4 regions of the Streptomyces sp. NPDC005799 genome follow, and region 3 is predicted to be linked to each of the others. Evidence: riboswitches for the same ligand, from Rfam matches in the RefSeq annotation. Region 3 holds a riboswitch; each other region holds the start of a gene.

Region 1 (2,193 bases), on a different contig from region 3:
GCTGGCGCGGGTAGGCGCCGGTCTTGTCGGCGAGGCCGACGCGGTCGAGGAGTTCCCGGGCCAGTTCCTGGGCATCGGTCCTGCCGAGGCGGCCGGTGGCGACCGGGGCCGCGGCCACGTTGTCCAGGACCGTCAGGTGCGGGAAGAGGTTGAAGTTCTGGAAGACGAAGCCGATCCGGCCCCGCTGAGTGAGGATGGCCCGCTCGCTGAGTTCCTTGAGCCGGTTGCCCTGCCGCTTCACGCCGATCGGTTCGCCGTTGATGCTGACGTGGCCGATCTCGGGCTTCTCCAGGTGGTTGATGACCCGCAGCAGGGTGGACTTGCCGGAGCCGGAGGGACCGAGGATGACGGTGACCTCGCCCGGGCGGACGGTGAGGTCGACGCCGTCCAGCACCCGGTGGGTGCCGTACCACTTGTGCACGTCGTGCACCTCGACCGTGGCGGCGTCGACGTTCGCCAGGGCCTCGATGGTGTCGGTGGTCATACGGCGGCCTCCCGGCGGATACGGGCCCGCAGCTCGGTGAGAGCGGTGCGGAGCTTCTGCAGCGGCGTCGGCGGCAGGGTGCGGGTGGCACCGCGGGCGTAGTGCCGCTCGACGTAGAACTGGATGACGGAGACGACGCTGGTCAGGATCAGGTACCAGACGGTGACGACCAGCAGCAGCGGCACGATGTCGCCGGGATAGGTGGAGCCCATGGTCTGCGCGGAGCCGAACAGGTCGAGCAGGGAGACGTAGAAGACCAGCGAGGTGCCCTTGATCAGGCCGATGAGCTGGTTGACGTAGTTGGGGATGATCGAGCGCAGCGCCTGCGGAAAGACGATCTTCCGGAACTGGTAGCCCTTCGGCAGGCCGAGCGCCGCGGCCGCCTCGTGCTGGCCCTGGTCGACGGAGAGGATGCCGCCGCGGACGACCTCGGCCGCGTAGGCCGCCTCGTTGAGGCTGAGGCCGATGACGGCGATGGCCATGTCGGTGGCGAGCTTCGTCTCGTCGAAGGAGAAGAAGGCCGGACCGAAGGGGATGCCGACGCTCAACGTCTTGTACAGGGCGCTGAAGTTGTAGAGGAAGAGCAGCACCACGATGAGCGGGATGGAGCGCAGGGCCCAGATGTACGTCCAGCTGACCGCGCGCAGCACCGGACTCCTCGACAGCCGGGCCAGGGCGAGCAGGATGCCGCCGAGGAGACCCAACACCGCGCTGTAGGCGGTGACTTCGAGGGTGATCACCAGGCCGTCGAGGATGGTGGGGCGCAGGAACCAGTAGCCCCAGCGGTCCCACTGGTAGAACGGGTTGGTCACCAGGCCGTGCACGAACTGGGCGACCAGGACGAGGACGACCGCGGTGGCGATCCAGCGTCCGGGGCGTCGCAGCGGCAGAACTCGCTGAGCGGTGAGGGGCTTTGACGGTTCGTCGGCGGCGGACGTCGGCGCAAGCGTGACGGTGGCGCCAGGGGGTTCACTCATGGTGGGCTCCGGCTGGGTCGGACACCCCGGACGGCGCGGCGGCATGCGGCGGCGGACGCGACAGCGGGGTACCGGGGGCGGGAAGGACGACGGCACACCGCGTCGCGGTGTTCGTCAGGGGATGCGGGGGCTGCGGGAAGAGGTCAGCCCCGACAGCGGGCACGGCCCGATGCGGTACACAGTGCGCTGTTCACGCGGAGCAGATCGACGGCGCGATCGGCGACGAGAGGGTTCGGGTACGGCTGTACGCAGCCCTGTGGGCGGCACGTGGCCGTCCTGGGAGCTGCGTACATGGCGTCACCGTCACTGTTTCCGGCCCTGCGGGCCTCGCGCTTACCGAAAGGTCATCCGGTCCGGTCGTCACCTGGGGCACCCCACCGCGGTGCGAGGGTTGCCGGTCAGCTAGCCAGGGCTTGTCGCTGACGCTCATGACCGTTCTGGTTGCTAGTTAAAACAATTGCCCGAACGTATGTCAACGCCCGTCCACCAGGTGGAACGGCTAACGGGTGGCGTGGGCCGCCCAGTCCAGGATCCGTACGGCCGCTCCGGCGGCCTCCAGGCCCTGGCAGCGGGCGTGGTGACGGCGTTCGATGCCGTCGAGGTCGAGGTGGCCGCCGAACGCCGGGTGGGCGGCGAGCCGGCGGGCGTAGGCCCACAGGGTGGGATGGTCGGCGATGCGCTGGACGGCGGCGGCGTCCAGGTGGTTGCGGTGCACGGTGTCGAGCTGGACCA
Region 2 (2,193 bases), on a different contig from region 3:
GCGTACTCCGCGATCTCCACCATGGGCGGCCGCTCCTCGGTGTCCACCGAATAGGTGCGCGGCTCGAAGCCGTCCTCGCCCCGCTCGAACTGGGTGAGGGAGGGACGGATGAGGTGGCCGCGGGCGAGCCGGAGCTGGGCCGTGCGGTAGATGGCCGCGGCCATGCGGCCCAGGGCCTGTCCGTCCTGGTGCCGGTGCCTGCGGACGCCGACGTCGACCTGGGCGAGGGCGTCGAGGCCGACCAGGTGCAGGGCGTCGACCAGCATGCCGAGCTCCACGCCGTAGCCGACGGGGAAGGGCAGCTGTTCCAGCAGGCTGCGCCGGGCCGCGTATTCGCCGCCGAGCGGCTGGACGAAACCGGCCAGTTGCGGCCAGTGCATGTTGAGCAGCGGGCGGGCCATGAGTTCGGTGACCCGGCCGCCCTGGCCCCTCGCGCCGGCGAGCGGGCGGTCGTACATGCCCTTGACCAGGTCGATACCCGGGTCGGTGAGCAGCGGGCCGACGATGCCGGAGACGAAGTCGGAGGAGAACTCCTTCAGGTCGGCGTCGATGAAGCAGACGATGTCCCCGGTGGTGACCAGCAGCGAGCGCCACAGCACCTCGCCCTTGCCGGGGACGGCGGGGAGTCGGGGCAGGACGTCGTCGCGGTGGACGACCCGCGCGCCGGCCGACGCGGCGACCGCCGACGTGCGGTCGGTGGAGCCGGAGTCGACGACCACGATCTCGTCGACCAGCGGGACCTGCTGCATCAGGTCGTGACGGATGATGGCGACGATGTCGCCGACCGTCTCCTCCTCGTTCAGCGCGGGCAGCACGACGGACACCGTCCGGCCCGTGCGTTGCTTGGCGGCCAGGATCTGGTGGAGCGGTCGGTCGGTGACGGACCAGGAGCGGGTGCTCAGCCAGCGCTCGACTTCTTCCAGCACGTAGGCGGCTCCTCACTTGTCTCGCGGTTCGGACGACTCTCTCAACTGTCCTGGCCTTCGGTTACAGTCTTGAACAACGTCGATGACCATCGCATGTCCGAGGTCATTGAACGTACAACCGAATACCGCTCATCCAGAGGGGCAGAGGGACACGGCCCGATGAAGCCCCGGCAACCCTCCAGCCGGTCTCGTAGATCAACGTTGATCATTCCGCGAGGCTCCCGGCTAGGGAAGGTGCCAAATCCGTCTCACGGCGAGATGCGTCGTGAGGAAGATGAGGAGAAAGGGCCTCGCCTCACATGGCTGCGCAGACTGTTGCAAGCACCACCGACTCCCAGGCCGTCGATCTCGGTCCCGCCGCGGCGCTGAGCTGCCGCGAATGCGGCCACCGGGTACCGCTCGGCCCGGTCTTCGCCTGCGAGGAGTGTTTCGGCCCGCTCGAGATCGCGTACGACTTCTCGGCCTACGACACCGAGGAACTCCGCAAGCGGATCGAGGCGGGACCTTCGAACATCTGGCGTTACGCGCCGCTGCTGCCCGTCCCGGCGGACGTGGCGACCAAGCCGAACATCAACCCCGGCTGGACCAAGCTCGTCAAGGCCGACAACCTCGCGCGCGAGCTGGGCGTGACCGGTGGCCTGTACGTCAAGGACGACTCCGGCAACCCGACGCACTCCTTCAAGGACCGTGTCGTCGCCCAGGCCATCGAGGCCGCGCGCGTCTTCGGCTTCACCACCCTCTCCTGCTCCTCCACCGGCAACCTCGCGGGCGCGGTCGGCGCCGCCGCGGCCCGGGCCGGCTTCCGTTCCTGCGTGTTCATCCCGCACGACCTGGAGCAGGGCAAGGTCGTCATGGCCGCGGTCTACGGCGGTGAGCTCGTCGGCATCGAGGGCAACTACGACGACGTGAACCGCTTCTGCTCCGAGCTGATCGGCGACCCGGCCGGCGAGGGCTGGGGCTTCGTCAACGTCAACCTGCGGCCGTACTACGCGGAGGGCTCCAAGACCCTGGCGTACGAGATCTGCGAGCAGCTCGGCTGGAAGCTGCCCGACCAGCTGGTGGTGCCGATCGCCTCCGGATCGCAGCTGACGAAGATCGACAAGGGGCTGCAGGAGCTGATCAAGCTCGGGCTCGTCGAGGACAAGCCGTACAAGATCTTCGGCGCGCAGGCCGAGGGGTGCAGCCCGGTCTCCGTCGCGTACAAGGCGGGGCACGACGTGGTCCGGCCGCAGAAGCCGAACACCATCGCCAAGTCGCTGGCCATCGG
Region 3 (2,193 bases):
AGGGCGAGACCGTCGAGGAGATCAACGGTCTGGTCCGCACGATGTACGAGCACGCGAACGTCATCGAGGTGCCGGGTCCGACCGTCGACATCGTCGGCACGGGCGGCGACGGTGCGAAGACCGTCAACATCTCCACGATGTCCGCGATCGTGGTCGCCGGCACCGGCGCGCGGGTCGTCAAGCACGGCAACCGGGCCGCGTCCTCCGCGTCCGGGGCGTCCGACGTCCTGGAGAAGCTGGGCGTCAACCTCGAACTGCCCGTGCAGCGGATCCCGGAGGTGGCCGCGGAGGCCGGGATCACCTTCTGCTTCGCGATCAAGTTCCATCCGGCGCTGCGTCATGTCGGCGCCGCACGCGGCCAGTTGGGCATTCGCACGGTGTTCAACGCGCTCGGTCCGCTCACCAACCCCGCCAAGGTGCGGGCGCAGGCCGTGGGCGTCGCCGACCCGCGCATGGCGCCGATCGTCGCCGGCGTCTTCGCCGAGCGCGGCAACTCCTCGCTCGTCTTCCGCGGCGACGACGGCCTCGACGAGCTGACCACCACGGCCACCTCCCACGTCTGGATCGTCCGGGACGGCAAGGTCACCGAGGAGACCTTCGACCCCCGTGACGTCAGCATCGACCTCGTCCCGGTGGAGGCTCTGCGCGGCGGCGACCCCTCGTACAACGCGGGGGTCGCCCGGCGTCTCCTGGACGGCGAGACGGGCCCGGTGCGGGACGCCGTCCTGCTGAACTCGGCGGCGGCCCTCGTGGCCCTCGATCCCGGTCCCGGCACCCTGGCCGAGCAGCTGCGGGCCGGCATGGACCGGGCGGCGGAGTCGATCGACTCCGGGGCGGCCAAGCGGGCGCTGGAGCGCTGGGTGGCGGCCAGCAACAAGTAGCCGACTCAAGGTCGCGGTCCCGTCATCCGGACACGGGTTGCGGGACCGCGATCACCTCACGTACGTTCTCTTCCAGGTCATGAGTGACAGTCATGAGGCCCCGGCCGACTGTCCGGCAACCCTCCGTCCGTGGCGGGGTGCCCCGGGTGAAGACCAGGCCGTAGGCAGCGAGGTCTGCGGCAAGCGCGGATCCCTCACGCTCTTGAGATGAGCACAGCCCAGGGATCCTGGTCATCGAGGGAGTCCCCCGTGAGCAAGCGAATGCGATAGGGCCGCCGAGCCCCGCCTCCGCGCACCCCCTTCTCATCTTCTTCTCTGCCTTTCACGGGAGTTCCCCCATGTCTGTCTCCACCGCTGCCTCCGTCCAGACCATTTGTGCCCCGCTGCCCGTTCTGGGCCGGGATGTCACCGTCCCGCTCGTGACGGGCGGCGAAGTCACCTACGCGGCCCTCGACTACGCGGCCAGCGCCCCCGCCCTGCAGCGCGTCTGGGACGACGTGGCCGCCTACGCCCCGTACTACGGCAGCGTCCACCGCGGTGCGGGCTACCTCTCGCAGCTCTCCACCGACCTGTTCGAGAACGCCCGCAGGACCGTCGCCGAGTTCCTCGACTGCCGAGCCGACGACCAGCTGGTCTTCACCCGGTCGACCACGGACTCCCTCAACCTCCTGGCCCGCGCCCTCCCCGCCGACTGCCAGGTCTTCGTCTTCGAGACCGAGCACCACGCCAGCCTGCTGCCCTGGCAGGACGCCCGGGTCACCTACCTCAACGCCCCGCGCACCCCGCGGCAGGCCGTCGAGTCCCTGGAGCGCGCTCTCGCCGCCCGTGACCCCAAGGGCCCGGCCCTGGTCTGCGTCACCGGCGCCTCGAACGTCACCGGCGAGCTGTGGCCGGTCCGTGAGCTGGCCGCCGCCGCCCACGCGCACGGCGCCCGCATCGTGCTGGACGCCGCCCAGCTGGCGCCGCACCACCCCGTCTCCGTCCGTGACCTGGACGTCGACTGGGTCGCCTTCTCCGGCCACAAGCTGTACGCCCCCTTCGGCTCCGGCGTCCTGGCCGGCCGCGCCGACTGGCTGCGCGCGGCCGACCCCTACCTCGCGGGCGGCGGCGCCAGCCGCAAGGTCACCCGTCGCGAGGACGGGGGAGTGGACGTGGAGTGGCACGACAGCGCCGCCCGGCACGAGGCGGGCTCCCCGAACGTGATCGGCGCCTATTCCATCGCCTCGGCCTGCAAGGCGCTGACGGAGGCCGGTTTCGACACTCTGGTCGCCCGTGAGCGGCACCTGATCGAGAAGGTGCGGGCAGGCCTGGC
Region 4 (2,193 bases), on a different contig from region 3:
GACGACCGCCCCCAGCGATTCCCGGACGCGCCCGGCGCCTGGCACACCGGCCCCGACGGGGTCGTCGTCACCCTCGACGACGGCGAGGAACTGGTCGTCGACGGAACCCCGGTGCGCGGTGAACACCGCTTCGGCGTGCTGCCCGAACGCGGCGGCGTCAACGCGGTGTGGGGAGACGCCGTCATCGAGGTCGCCAAGCGCGGCGGCCACGACATCGTGCGTCCCCGACACCCGGACGCGCCCCTGCGCACGGCCTTCACCGGAACACCTGCCTACGCACCCGACGCGCGTTGGGCCGTGACCGGCCGCTACGTCCCCTTCGACACACCCCGGCCGACCACCGTGGGAGCGGCCGTCGAGGGCCTGGAGCACGTCTATGACGCTCCGGGCAGGATCGACTTCGAGCTGGACGGACGTCAGCTGTCCCTCACCGCGTTCCCCGGCGCCGGCGAGGGCCGGCTGCTGGTGCTGTTCACCGACGCCACCTCCGGGGTCACCACCTACGCCGCCAACCGGGCCCTGTGGCTCGAGCCGCCCGCCGCCGACGGCCGGGTCGTCCTGGACTTCAACCGCGCCGCGAACCTGCCGTGCGCCTACACGGACCTGGCCACGTGCCCGCTGCCCCCGGCCGAGAACCGGCTGCCGGTGGCGATCGAGGCCGGTCAGAAGATCCCCCGCGAGCGCGGCGGTTCCTGAGCCGGGGTGGCCATTGACCAACGGCAAGATCTCTCCGTACGATCACGAGTGGCATTGAGTGTCAGCGTCAAGCCCTGGCTCGCTGACCGGCAACCCTCCCACGCGGTGGGGTGCTCCAGGTGAAAGCCCGGCGGGATCACCGACGATCCCGCAAGCGCGTGGCCCCGTGACCGGGGCCGGACAGGTGGAGGACCGACATGCGGCACGGTGGTGACCTCAGCGCCCGTTTCGCCGGCGCCACCGTGTTCTCCCGGCTCTCGCGTCGGCGCCACATCGATCTCAAGCGCTCGACCAGCTGTCTCTGTCAGGCCTGACGGGCCTTTGCAGCGCTGGTCACCGTCCGGCACCAGGCGCCGCCGCATCCGTCTGCGCCTGATCCCCGTACGTCGTTTCGGCTGATCCCTGTTCTTCCTTTCCGCTGATCCCTGTCTGCACAGCGCTCCCCGACATCGGCATCACGCCGATCGGGTCCGCACGCCCCGGCACGGCCGTGTCCCGTACCACCGCCGTGCCTGGTGACACGAGTAGGAGAAGACCTCCGTGATCGCACTTCCCCATGTCAGAACCTCTCGGTGGGCGGCACTGACCGCCCTTGTGACCACCAGCGCCCTGCTGACCGCCTGCGGATCGGGCGGCGGCGACGCGGGCAGCGGCACCGGACAGCCCAGGTCCGGCGGCACCCTGACCTTCGCGGTGGGGTCGGACTCCGGCTGCGTGGATCCGCAGCAGGTCGCCAGCAACGAGACCATCTACTCGGTGCGCCAGATCGTGGACTCCCTGACGGACCAGGACCCGAAGACCGGCAAGATCGTGCCGTGGCTGGCGAAGAGCTGGGAGGTCAGTCCCGACGCCAGGACCTTCACCTTCCATCTGCGTTCCGGTGTCACCTTCAGCGACGGCTCGAAGCTGACCGCGCAGGTGGTCAAGGACAACTTCGACGCGGTGCCGAAGCTCGGCGCCCTGGGCACGCTCGCCGAGGGCTACCTGAGCGGCGTGGGGAGCACCACCGTGGTCGACCCGCTCACCGTGAAGGTGACCTTCATCCAGCCCAACGCCCAGTTCCTGCAGGCCACTTCGACGCACTCGCTCGGCATCGAGTCCACGGCCAGCGTGCAGAAGACCCCGCAGCAGAAGTGCAGTGACGGGGTGACCGGCTCCGGACCGTTCGTGCTGAAGCAGTACGTGCAGAACCAGTCCCTCACACTCGTCAGGCGCACCGGATACGCCTGGGGATCATCACTGTGGTCCAAGAAGGGCGAGGCGTATCTCGACAAGCTGGTGTTCAAGGTGGTGCCGGAGGCGGGTGTGCGGGCCGGCAGCCTGCAGTCCGGTCAGGTGGACGCCGTCTCCAGCGTCGGCAAGGCCAACGAGGCGGCTCTCAAGGGCGGCCAGGTCACCCTCAAGCGACGGGCCAACCCCGGGGTGGTGTTCGGTCTCGGCCTGAACAACTCCCGGCCGCTGTTCAAGGACGCCAAGGTGCGTCAGGCGATCCTCCAC

What was found. Region 3 has a riboswitch for S-adenosylmethionine ahead of ABZ453_RS02160 (aminotransferase class V-fold PLP-dependent enzyme). Riboswitches for the same ligand answer to the same signal wherever they lie in the genome.
Region 1: another riboswitch for S-adenosylmethionine. It lies ahead of ABZ453_RS45450 (amino acid ABC transporter permease); the one in region 3 lies ahead of ABZ453_RS02160 (aminotransferase class V-fold PLP-dependent enzyme).
Region 2: another riboswitch for S-adenosylmethionine. It lies ahead of thrC (threonine synthase); the one in region 3 lies ahead of ABZ453_RS02160 (aminotransferase class V-fold PLP-dependent enzyme).
Region 4: another riboswitch for S-adenosylmethionine. It lies ahead of ABZ453_RS08885 (putative leader peptide); the one in region 3 lies ahead of ABZ453_RS02160 (aminotransferase class V-fold PLP-dependent enzyme).

Annotation. Positions count from the first base shown of each region.
Region 1 is NZ_JBEXXQ010000077.1:11,552-13,744, forward strand. It holds gene ABZ453_RS45445 (amino acid ABC transporter ATP-binding protein) at 1-484, opposite strand, end outside; gene ABZ453_RS45450 (amino acid ABC transporter permease) at 481-1,461, opposite strand; SAM riboswitch class IV at 1,786-1,895, opposite strand; gene ABZ453_RS45455 (glutathione S-transferase C-terminal domain-containing protein) at 1,961-2,193, opposite strand, start outside.
Region 2 is NZ_JBEXXQ010000019.1:155,085-157,277, forward strand. It holds gene ABZ453_RS20545 (glucosyl-3-phosphoglycerate synthase) at 1-926, opposite strand, end outside; SAM riboswitch class I at 1,053-1,207, shown strand; gene thrC (threonine synthase) at 1,226-2,193, shown strand, end outside.
Region 3 is NZ_JBEXXQ010000002.1:35,860-38,052, forward strand. It holds gene trpD (anthranilate phosphoribosyltransferase) at 1-881, shown strand, start outside; SAM riboswitch class IV at 957-1,073, shown strand; gene ABZ453_RS02160 (aminotransferase class V-fold PLP-dependent enzyme) at 1,220-2,193, shown strand, end outside.
Region 4 is NZ_JBEXXQ010000007.1:26,158-28,350, reverse strand. It holds gene ABZ453_RS08890 (DUF1684 domain-containing protein) at 1-696, shown strand, start outside; SAM riboswitch class IV at 747-859, shown strand; gene ABZ453_RS08885 (putative leader peptide) at 894-1,010, shown strand; gene ABZ453_RS08880 (ABC transporter substrate-binding protein) at 1,237-2,193, shown strand, end outside.